DNA from 4 places in the Streptomyces sp. NBC_00258 genome. Region 1 is predicted to be linked to each of the others. Evidence: riboswitches for the same ligand, from Rfam matches in the RefSeq annotation. Region 1 holds a riboswitch; each other region holds the start of a gene.
What was found. A riboswitch is a leader RNA that binds a small molecule or an ion and turns the genes downstream of it on or off. The one in region 1 is predicted to bind cobalamin.
Positions count from the first base shown of each region.

Region 2: linked by a shared signal. The riboswitch ahead of OG718_RS44025 (ABC transporter substrate-binding protein) and the one ahead of OG718_RS20330 (ribonucleoside-diphosphate reductase subunit alpha) in region 1 are both predicted to bind cobalamin.
Region 3: linked by a shared signal. The riboswitch ahead of OG718_RS40500 (cobalamin biosynthesis protein) and the one ahead of OG718_RS20330 (ribonucleoside-diphosphate reductase subunit alpha) in region 1 are both predicted to bind cobalamin.
Region 4: linked by a shared signal. The riboswitch ahead of metE (5-methyltetrahydropteroyltriglutamate--homocysteine S-methyltransferase) and the one ahead of OG718_RS20330 (ribonucleoside-diphosphate reductase subunit alpha) in region 1 are both predicted to bind cobalamin.

Region 1 covers NZ_CP108081.1:4,591,743-4,593,933, reverse strand. The annotation lists gene OG718_RS20330 (ribonucleoside-diphosphate reductase subunit alpha) at 1-1,227, opposite strand, end outside; cobalamin riboswitch at 1,367-1,507, opposite strand; gene OG718_RS20325 (GNAT family N-acetyltransferase) at 1,570-2,088, opposite strand.
Region 2 covers NZ_CP108081.1:9,886,799-9,888,989, reverse strand. The annotation lists gene OG718_RS44030 (FecCD family ABC transporter permease) at 1-134, opposite strand, end outside; gene OG718_RS44025 (ABC transporter substrate-binding protein) at 131-1,156, opposite strand; cobalamin riboswitch at 1,224-1,410, opposite strand; gene OG718_RS44020 (TIGR03767 family metallophosphoesterase) at 1,584-2,191, shown strand, end outside.
Region 3 covers NZ_CP108081.1:9,094,386-9,096,576, forward strand. The annotation lists gene OG718_RS40495 (cobyric acid synthase) at 1-355, opposite strand, end outside; gene OG718_RS40500 (cobalamin biosynthesis protein) at 352-1,308, opposite strand; cobalamin riboswitch at 1,407-1,550, opposite strand; gene OG718_RS40505 (hypothetical protein) at 1,673-1,894, opposite strand; gene OG718_RS40510 (inorganic phosphate transporter) at 1,907-2,191, opposite strand, start outside.
Region 4 covers NZ_CP108081.1:3,369,485-3,371,675, reverse strand. The annotation lists gene metE (5-methyltetrahydropteroyltriglutamate--homocysteine S-methyltransferase) at 1-1,090, opposite strand, end outside; cobalamin riboswitch at 1,255-1,478, opposite strand; gene meaB (methylmalonyl Co-A mutase-associated GTPase MeaB) at 1,584-2,191, opposite strand, start outside.

The DNA.
Region 1 (2,191 bases):
GGTGCGCATCATGCGGCCGTACAGATCGCGGGCCGGGATGGTCTTCTTGGCGAGCCCCCGGTCCTCAGCCTTGCGGTAGGCAGCGTCGAATTCCTCGCCCCACAGGTCGACCAGCTCGGGCACGTCGGCCGGCGAGAACAGCGACCAGACGCGGTCCTCGTTCACCCGGCGCATGAACTCGTCCGGGATCCAGTGCGCGAGGTTCAGGTTGTGCGTACGCCGGGCGTCCTCACCGGTGTTGTCGCGCAGCTCCAGGAACTCCTCGATGTCGGAGTGCCAGGTCTCCAGGTAGACCGCGGCCGCGCCCTTGCGCCGGCCGCCCTGGTTCACGGCGGCGACCGAGGCGTCGAGTGTCTTCAGGAACGGGACGATGCCGTTGGAGTGCCCGTTCGTCCCCCGGATCAGGGAACCGCGCGAGCGGACACGGGAGTACGCGATGCCGATGCCGCCCGCGTGCTTCGAGAGGCGGGCCACCTGGTGGTAGCGGTCGTAGATGGAGTCCAGCTCGTCCAGCGGGGAGTCGAGGAGGTAGCAGGACGACATCTGGGGGTGCCGCGTACCGGAGTTGAAGAGCGTGGGGGAGGACGGCAGGTAGTCGAGGCGGCTCATCAGCCGGTACAGGGCGGCCACTTCGTCGACCGAGCGGGACGTGTCGTCCTCGGCGAGGCCGCTCGCCACGCGCAGCATGAAGTGCTGGGGCGTCTCGATGACGGACCGCGTGATCGGGTGCCGCAGCAGATACCGGCTGTGCAGCGTGCGCAGGCCGAAGTAGCCGAAGCGGTCGTCGCCTTCGAGGTCGATCAGCGCGTCCAGACGGGCCGCGTGGGTCCGTACGAACTCGGCGGTGCGGTCGGCGATCAGGCCCTCGCGGTGGCCGACCGCGACGGACTCGGAGAAGGAGCGGACCCCCTGCGAGGCGGCCTCCTCGGCGATGCCGATCGTCAGCAGGCGGGCGGCCAGCTTCGAGTACACGGGGTCCTCGGAGATGAGGCCCGCGGCCGCCTCCGTGGCCAGCTCGCGCAGCTCCGCGGTGATCCCGTCGGCCCCGACGGAGGACCGGCCGCGCAGCGCGGCGGCGGCGACCCTGCCGGGATCGGCGTCGGGAAGGTCGGCGGTGAGGTCGGCCAGGGTCCGCAGCAACACGGTTCCCGGTCCGTCGGCCTCGGCCCTGTCCTGCTGGTACTGGGGCGCTTTCGCTGAGACCGGATCGGCTGGCGCGATGGTCACGTGGGGCTCTCCCTCGCTCGGCACGGAGCCTGCGGGGAGAGGGGTTCGGGGCACACGGGGGTACACGCTCTGCGCAGCGGTACGCCGCGTCCACCGGCCCACTCCGCGAGGCCCGGACGTCATGGCACCCGGGCCGGATGGCCTGGGCACGCTGTCGGCAGGTCCTCGGACTGACCAGGCGCACGGCTCTCCTCCAGGGACAGACATGCACAAGTACACCGTTGCGGGACAGTTCCGGATTTGCACCGGATTCCCCTGCGGCGACAGCGAGCATGAGCATACATCTTGTGCCGGGCTCGGGAAGCACCCCCACATGTTGTGTCGTGTCGGCTTCGGAGGGTGTCAGAGTGTCAACTCGTAGGTGAGCAGCATGATGTCGTCGAGGTCCGGGACCGGGTTCCAGTCGCGGTCGGGGGCGCGGGTGAAGCCGAGGCGTCCGTAGATGCGGTGGGCGCTGTGCATGGTGCGCTGGGTGGACAGCACGACGCGTACGCAGCCGTGCGTGGCCCGGGCGCGGTCGACGCAGGCGCGTACGAGGGCCTCGCCCGCTCCGTGCCCGCGGGCCTCCGTGGCGACCGCCAGCATCCGTATCTCGGCCTCGCCCTCGCGCGCGATGTCGGCCATCGGCCCGCCGGACGGGACGAAGGTCACGCCGCCGACGACCCGCTCGCCCGCCCCTGCCCCCAGCACGGCCACCAGCACGTCGGCGGCCGCGGCCCGCTTCGCGACGTCCCGCAGCTCGCCCAGATACTCGTCGCTCTCGCCGAAGTCGAGGAGCCCGTCCCCGAGATAGGCCTGCGCGGTGATCTCGCCCACAGCCTCGTACTCCTCGGGCCTCGCCCGCCTGATCACGATGTCCATGCCTGGCAGTGTGCCCGAGGGGTACGACGAGGGGCTGCCGAGTTTCTCGCGTACCGGTACCGGTACCGGCGTCGGGGGCGTCGCGCCGGTGCCAGGGACGTCC
Region 2 (2,191 bases), 5.3 Mb from region 1:
AGATGGGACGCGACCACGGACCAGACGTCGCCGACCCGGATGTCCGCGGGACCGATGGTGATCGCGAAGGCGACGGACACGAGGAGCAGGGCGACGCCCGCGGCGATGAGCAGTCCCAGACGCGGCCGTGTCACCCGGCGAGCCCGAACTCCCGCAGGGCGGAGGCGACTTGCTCGACGCCCTCGACCGTGCGGATGGTCGGGTTCATCGCCTGCCCGCTGAGCAGGACGTACCGCTTCTTCTTGACGGCGGTCATGTTCCTGGTGACCGGGTCGGACTCCAGGAACTCGATCTTCTTCTTCGCGGACTCGGCGGTCTGCGACTTGCGCGTCAGATCGCCGATGACGAGCACGTCGGGGTCGCGGTCGGCGACGGTCTCCCAGTTGATCTGGGGCCACTCCTCGTGCGTGTCGTCGAAGACGTTCTTCGCGCCGAGGGTCCGGGTGATGACGCCGGGCGCACCACAACAGCCCGCCATGTAGGGCGAGTCGGAGTTGGCGAACCAGTACAGGAGGGTGACGTCGGAGGCGTCGATCCCCGAAGTGGCCTTCTTCATCCGCTGTTTGAGATCGGCGACGAGTTGCTCGCCCCGCTTCTCGACGCCGAACACCTCGGCCAGGTCGCGCACTTCGCCGTAGATGGCGTCGATGCCGAGGGCCTTCTTCCGCGCGCCGTCGCCGCCCGAGGCGTTGTCCTTGCCGACGCAGTCGGAGGGCGAGACGTAAGCGGGCACACCGAGCTTCTCGAACTGCTCCCGGGTGGCCACGCCGCCCTTGCCGAGTGTCGACACGAACGAGGCGGCGACGAAGTCGGGATCGGCGTCCAGGACCCGTTCGAAGGAGGGATTGTTGTCGGCGATCCGCTCCACCTTCGCGTTCGCCTTCGCCAGGCCCTTCATCACCGGGTCGGTCCAGGTGGCGGTACCCGCCATACGGTCCGCGAGGCCGAGCGAGAGCATGATCTCGGTGGTGCCCTGGTTCAGGGAGACCGCCCGCTCGGGCGGGGACTCGACGCGTACGGTCTGTCCGCAGTTGTCGAGAGTGACGGCGGCCTTGGAGTCCGTGTCGGAGGACGAGTCCCCCGAACCGCAGCCGGTCAGCAGGAGAGCTCCGGACAGGACGAGGGCAGCGGGGCGGGCAAGACGTGCGACAGGCACGGGAGTTCCTCAGGCGTCGAGGGCTCGAACGCGGAGCCCGGTCGTACGGTGCTCCCCCGTCGGCACGTGACCGCGGAGGCCGCCAGCAGGTCTTCGGACTCGGGGTCACCCGGACGAGGCGCCTTCCCGGACCGTCGTTCCGATCCAGTGGCCGATGCCACGCCCGTCACCCTCACCGCTGCGCGTCAGCTCCGGATTCCCACCGGATTCCCTGACCCACGTACATGGGTTCGACTGGCCTCGGCAAGCTATCACGGCGGATGTCGCGGACCGGCGGGCGGACCTGCAGTGCGGCGCCCCATCGGCCGCTCCACCTGTTCCGGCGGTGTTCACGGCCACGCCACACCCCGGCTCACACCCCCGCCCCTGCGGCCTGAATGAGTGGTTCCGCTAGTTGAGTCTCTCGGAGGCACCGGAGGGCCGCCCCATGACCGGGACCGAAACAGCGGGGACCGCATCCACTCCCCCGCCCTCGCCCACACCCGCTTCCCCATCCCTGCCCCCGTCCCCATCGCCGTCTCCGTCTCCGTCTCCGTCTCCGTCCGCATCCTCGATCAACCGTCGTCGCTTTCTACTCGCGTCCGGTGCCGTCGCCGCGGGAGCGACCGGAGGAGCGGCTGCCGTCTTCCCACGGCAGCGCCCGGCCCCCTCCGCGCAGGCCGCCGCGGCGAGTGCCGCCCCGCAGCCGCCCCTCGCCACCCGAGCTGCCCGACGGCCGGCGCGACGCGCGGCCCCGTACGCGGCGACCACCCTGGAGACGACGGCCCGCCTCGGCGGCCGCGCGCACACCGGCGCCTACCGACGGCTGGTCTCTGGCCCCGGATGGCCCGTGGTCGTACGCGGGGATCTCGCGCCTGCCGCCACCGGCCGCCAGGACCGGCGCACACCGCTCGCGTGCTTCGTGCAGTTCACCGACCTGCACCTCACGGACGTACAGAACCCGCTGCGCACCGAGTTCCTGCGGTCGCGCAAGCCCTCCGCGTGGCGGGCCCAGGAGGCGCTGACGGTGGCGGGGGCGGTGGCGCTCGTGGAGCA
Region 3 (2,191 bases), 4.5 Mb from region 1:
GTTCCTGACGGCCGCCGTGATAGCCGCGGGCGCTCATCTCCCCGACGGGTCTGCCCATGAGGACGACCTGGCTGCTCCGGTCGCTGCCGGGCTTGAGCAGCACGGGATTCATCAGCGCGGTGGGCTCCACGCGCGCGGCCTGCGCCTGCATGGCCTGCGCCCGGCCGATCTCGGCGCCCTCCCGCGTGACGAACGAGTTGAGCGACATGTTCTGCGCCTTGAAGGGCGCGACCTTGACGCCCTGGCGCACCAGCCACCGGCAGATCCCGGCGGTCACGACGCTCTTGCCCGCGTCGGAGGTGGTGCCGGCGACGAGCAGGCCCCCACCTGTGCCCCCGCTCGTACCCCGGCTCATGACGTACGCCCCTTCGTGCGAAGGCCGTTGACGAGGAGCCGCCCGGCGACACTCACGCCGAGCGCGAGCCAGCCCACGCGCCGCGAGAGCCGTACGGCCCGCTCGATGTCGCCGACCTCCACGGCCCGCCCCTCGCCGTTGAGCACGGGCCGGTGCTCGACCCTTCCGGCGTACGAGAGCGTCCCGCCCAGCCGCACGCCGAGCGCCCCCGCGAACGAGGCCTCGACGGGCCCGGCGTTGGGGCTCGGATGCTTGGCGGCGTCGGCACGCCAGGCGCGTACGGCCCCGCGCGGATCGGTTCCCGCGACGGCCGCGAGGACGGCGGTGAGCCGCGCTCCCGGCCACCCCGCGACGTCGTCGAGCCGCGCGGAGGCCCACCCGTACCGCCGGTACTTGGCGGACCTGTGCCCGACCATCGCGTCGAGCGTGTTCACGGCACGGAATCCGACGAGCCCCGGCACACCGGCCGCGGCACCCCACACGAAGGCGCCCACGACGGCGTCGGAGGTGTTCTCGGCGACGGACTCCACGACGGCCCGGGCGATCCCGTCGGCGTCCAGCGCCTGCGGATCCCGCCCGCAGAGATGAGGCAGCCGCTCCCGGGCCACCTCGACGTCCCCGGCGGCGAGCGCCCCGCCGACGGCCCGGGCCTCACGCCCGAGCGAAGTCCCGCCGACGACGGACCAGGTGGCGGTGGCGGTCAACGCGACGGACGCGACGCGCGAGGCACGCACGGAGCGGGCGGCGAGCGCCGCGAGTCCGGTGGCACCGCCCACGCAGACGGCGGTGTGCAGCGCACCCCACCCCCGGTGGTCCCGCCACAGCACCCGCTCCACGGCGCCCGCGGTCCGTCCGAACGCGGCGACCGGATGCCCCCGGCGGGGATCGCCGAGCAGCAGGTCACCGAGGAGGCCGGCGGCGGCGCCGTACGCGAAGACGCGATCGGCACTCATCGGTTCAGCCGACCGTCAGGTCGGGTACAACCGTCGCTCGAAAGGCACTTGGGCAGCCGCGCATGGCGATTTGTCCTCACTCAGGGTGTCCACGCCCTGGTTCGACGAGACCGACGGCGAGAGTTCCTGGCTCCCGGGGGATCGATTCCCCGGTAACAGTGGCGGGACCGCGCCGGATTCGCACCGGCTTCCTCTCCTGCCGCCGTACATGGCTCCGGCAGTCCACCACGCCCACGAACACCCGTCAACTTGCTGTTGACCTGCGACGGGAGAGTGTGCTGAGGCCCACACACGGACACGACTCCGCCCCGCCGACCGGGGGGTCGGCGGGGCGGAGTCGTGAGGTGCGGAGGCGCTGTACGCGTCAGGCGACGATCAGATAGATCCCGTACGTCACCGCCGCCGCGCACGCGGCGAAGCAGGCGTACGCGCCCGTGACCGCGAGGGTCGCTGTGCCGCCCTGGGCGGAGGCGGACTCGCGCTTGGAGAGGCCGACGATGCCGAGGGTGAAGAGGCCCACGAGGGCGACGGTGACGATGAGGCTGACTCCGAAGACGGAGCCGAGGGCTGCCCAGTCGATCTTCATGCTGTGGGTTCCTTACACCGTGGCCGGGCGGGCGGGCTCGGTGGCGTCCGGGCCCGGGATGGTGGTCTTGAACTCGTCGGCCGTGGCGACCGTGCCCGCAGGCGGCGGGGTGACGGCGGCGATGGCGGTGGTCACGACGCCCGCGGGCTCGCCTTCGACGTCGTTCACGTTGTCGCGGGTGACCGGCTGGCGGCGGGAGAGGACCCAGATGACCGCCGAGCCCGCGACCAGCAGCGCGCCGGTGAGGACGATGCCCCAGGTGCCCTGCTTGGTGAGGAACTCGGCGCCCGCGCCTAC
Region 4 (2,191 bases), 1.2 Mb from region 1:
TCTGCCGGGCGAAGGCGAGCCAGCGCAGGATCTGCGGCTCGATGTCCCGTTCGGCGGTGGCGTCGAGCGGCACGTGGAGCAGTGAGCAGGACGCGGCCACGTCGACCCGGTCGGCCAGCCCCAGCAGGGTGCCGAGCGTGGCCAGGGACTTCTCCAGGTCGTTGACCCAGATGTTGCGCCCGTTGACCACGCCCGCGACCAGGCGCTTGCCCGGCAGTCCGCCGACGGCGGCGAGCGCGTCCAGGTTGGCGGCGGCCGCCTCGGTGAAGTCGAGGGCGAGGCCGTCGACCGGGGCCTTGGCGAGCATCGGCAGGGCGTCGCCGAGCCGGTCGAAGTAGGAGGCGACCAGCAGCTTCGGACGGTCGGTGAGCGCGCCGAGGTCGCGGTAGGCGCGGGAGGCGGCGTTCAGTTCGGCGGGCGTACGGTCCTGGACCAGGGCCGGTTCGTCGAGCTGCACCCACTCCGCGCCCGCCGCCCGCAGATCGGAGAGGACCTCGGCGTACACCGGCAGCAGTCGGTCCAGCAGGGTCAGCGGGTCGAAGTCGGCGGCCACACCGGGTGCGGGCTTGGCGAGCAGGAGATAGGTGACGGGCCCGACGAGGACCGGCCGGGCGGTGAGGCCGAGGGCGAGGGCTTCGCGGAGCTCGGCGACCTGCTTGGCGGAGTCGGCCGTGAAGACGGTGCCCGGGCCCAACTCCGGGACCAGATAGTGGTAGTTGGTGTCGAACCACTTCGTCATCTCCAGCGGCGCCACGTCCTGGGTGCCACGGGCCATCGCGAAGTAGCCGTCGAGCGCGTCGGCCTCGACCGCGGCGCGGTGGCGGGCGGGGATCGCGCCGACCATGACGCTGGTGTCCAGGACATGGTCGTAGTACGAGAAGTCGCCGGTCGGCACTTCGTGGACGCCGGCCTCGGAAAGCTGCTGCCAGTTGCTGCGGCGCAGTTCGGCGGCGGTGGCCCGGAGGGCGTCGGCGTCGACGCGGCCCTTCCAGTACCCCTCGATAGCCTTCTTCAGTTCCCGGCCCATGCCCTGACGGGGGTAGCCGTACACGGTGGCCCGTGCCGCCGCGGCTGCGGACTTCGATGTCACGGAACTCTCCTTCGCGAGATGTCTCCCTGAGATCCCGGCGACGGGACGTGAGCGCGAAGGGGTGACGAACCCGGCGGAAGTACCTCGCGCGGCAAGGCGCGGTCGTCCACCGGATATGTACGCCGACCCGCCCACGAGGTCACCGGGATGTCCGTACGCGATCGGTCACGCACGGGCAGATGGCAGGTCTTCGGACTCGCGAGCACGTCCTCCGTACGGAGGACACCTACTGGCCGTCGCTTCCCAGGCCCCGCTTCTCGGGGTCCAGTGCGTTTGACGGCGGTCGTTCCCGCTCACCGCTGCGGGGCAGTCCCGGATTCCCACCGGGTTCCCTCTTACGACGCATCCCGCCTGGCGGACGGGGCGAACCAGCTGCACCGGTCAGCCTAGGGGGCGCGGCCTCGCGACGTGAAACGTTTCCCATATGCCGGACGGCCGTACGAGACACCGCCCAGGTGAACCGGACGGGCGTGGAGCGGTTGCCCGGTCCGGCTCAGCCCGTGTTGCCGCCGAACGCCCGAAGAATGCGCTCGGCGGCGAGCGTGGCCGTCAACTCGCCGTTCCTGACCCGCTGTTCGAGATCGGGTCCGAGGGCGCGCACGGCGGGGTCGGCGTGCAGGCGGCCGAGGAGTTCGTCGCGCACCATCGTCCAGGTCCAGTCGACCTGCTGGTCACGGCGTTTGGCGGCGAGACGGCCGGACGAGTCGAGAAGCGTACGGTGCTGTTCGAGACGCTCCCAGACCGTGTCCAGGCCCGTCGACTCACGGGCGCTGCAACTCAGCACCGGTGGCGTCCAGGCGGCGTCGGCGGGATGCATCAGCCGCAGCGCACCCGCCAACTCCCTTGCCGCGCCCCGGGCGTCGCGCTCGTGCGGGCCGTCCGCCTTGTTGACGGCGATCACGTCCGCCAGCTCCAGGACACCCTTCTTGATGCCCTGCAACTGGTCCCCGGTACGGGCGAGCGTGAGGAGCAGGAAGGAGTCGACCATGTTCGCGACGGCGGTCTCGGACTGGCCGACACCGACCGTCTCGACGAGGACGACGTCGAAACCGGCCGCCTCCATCACCACGATCGACTCCCGGGTCGCCTTGGCGACCCCGC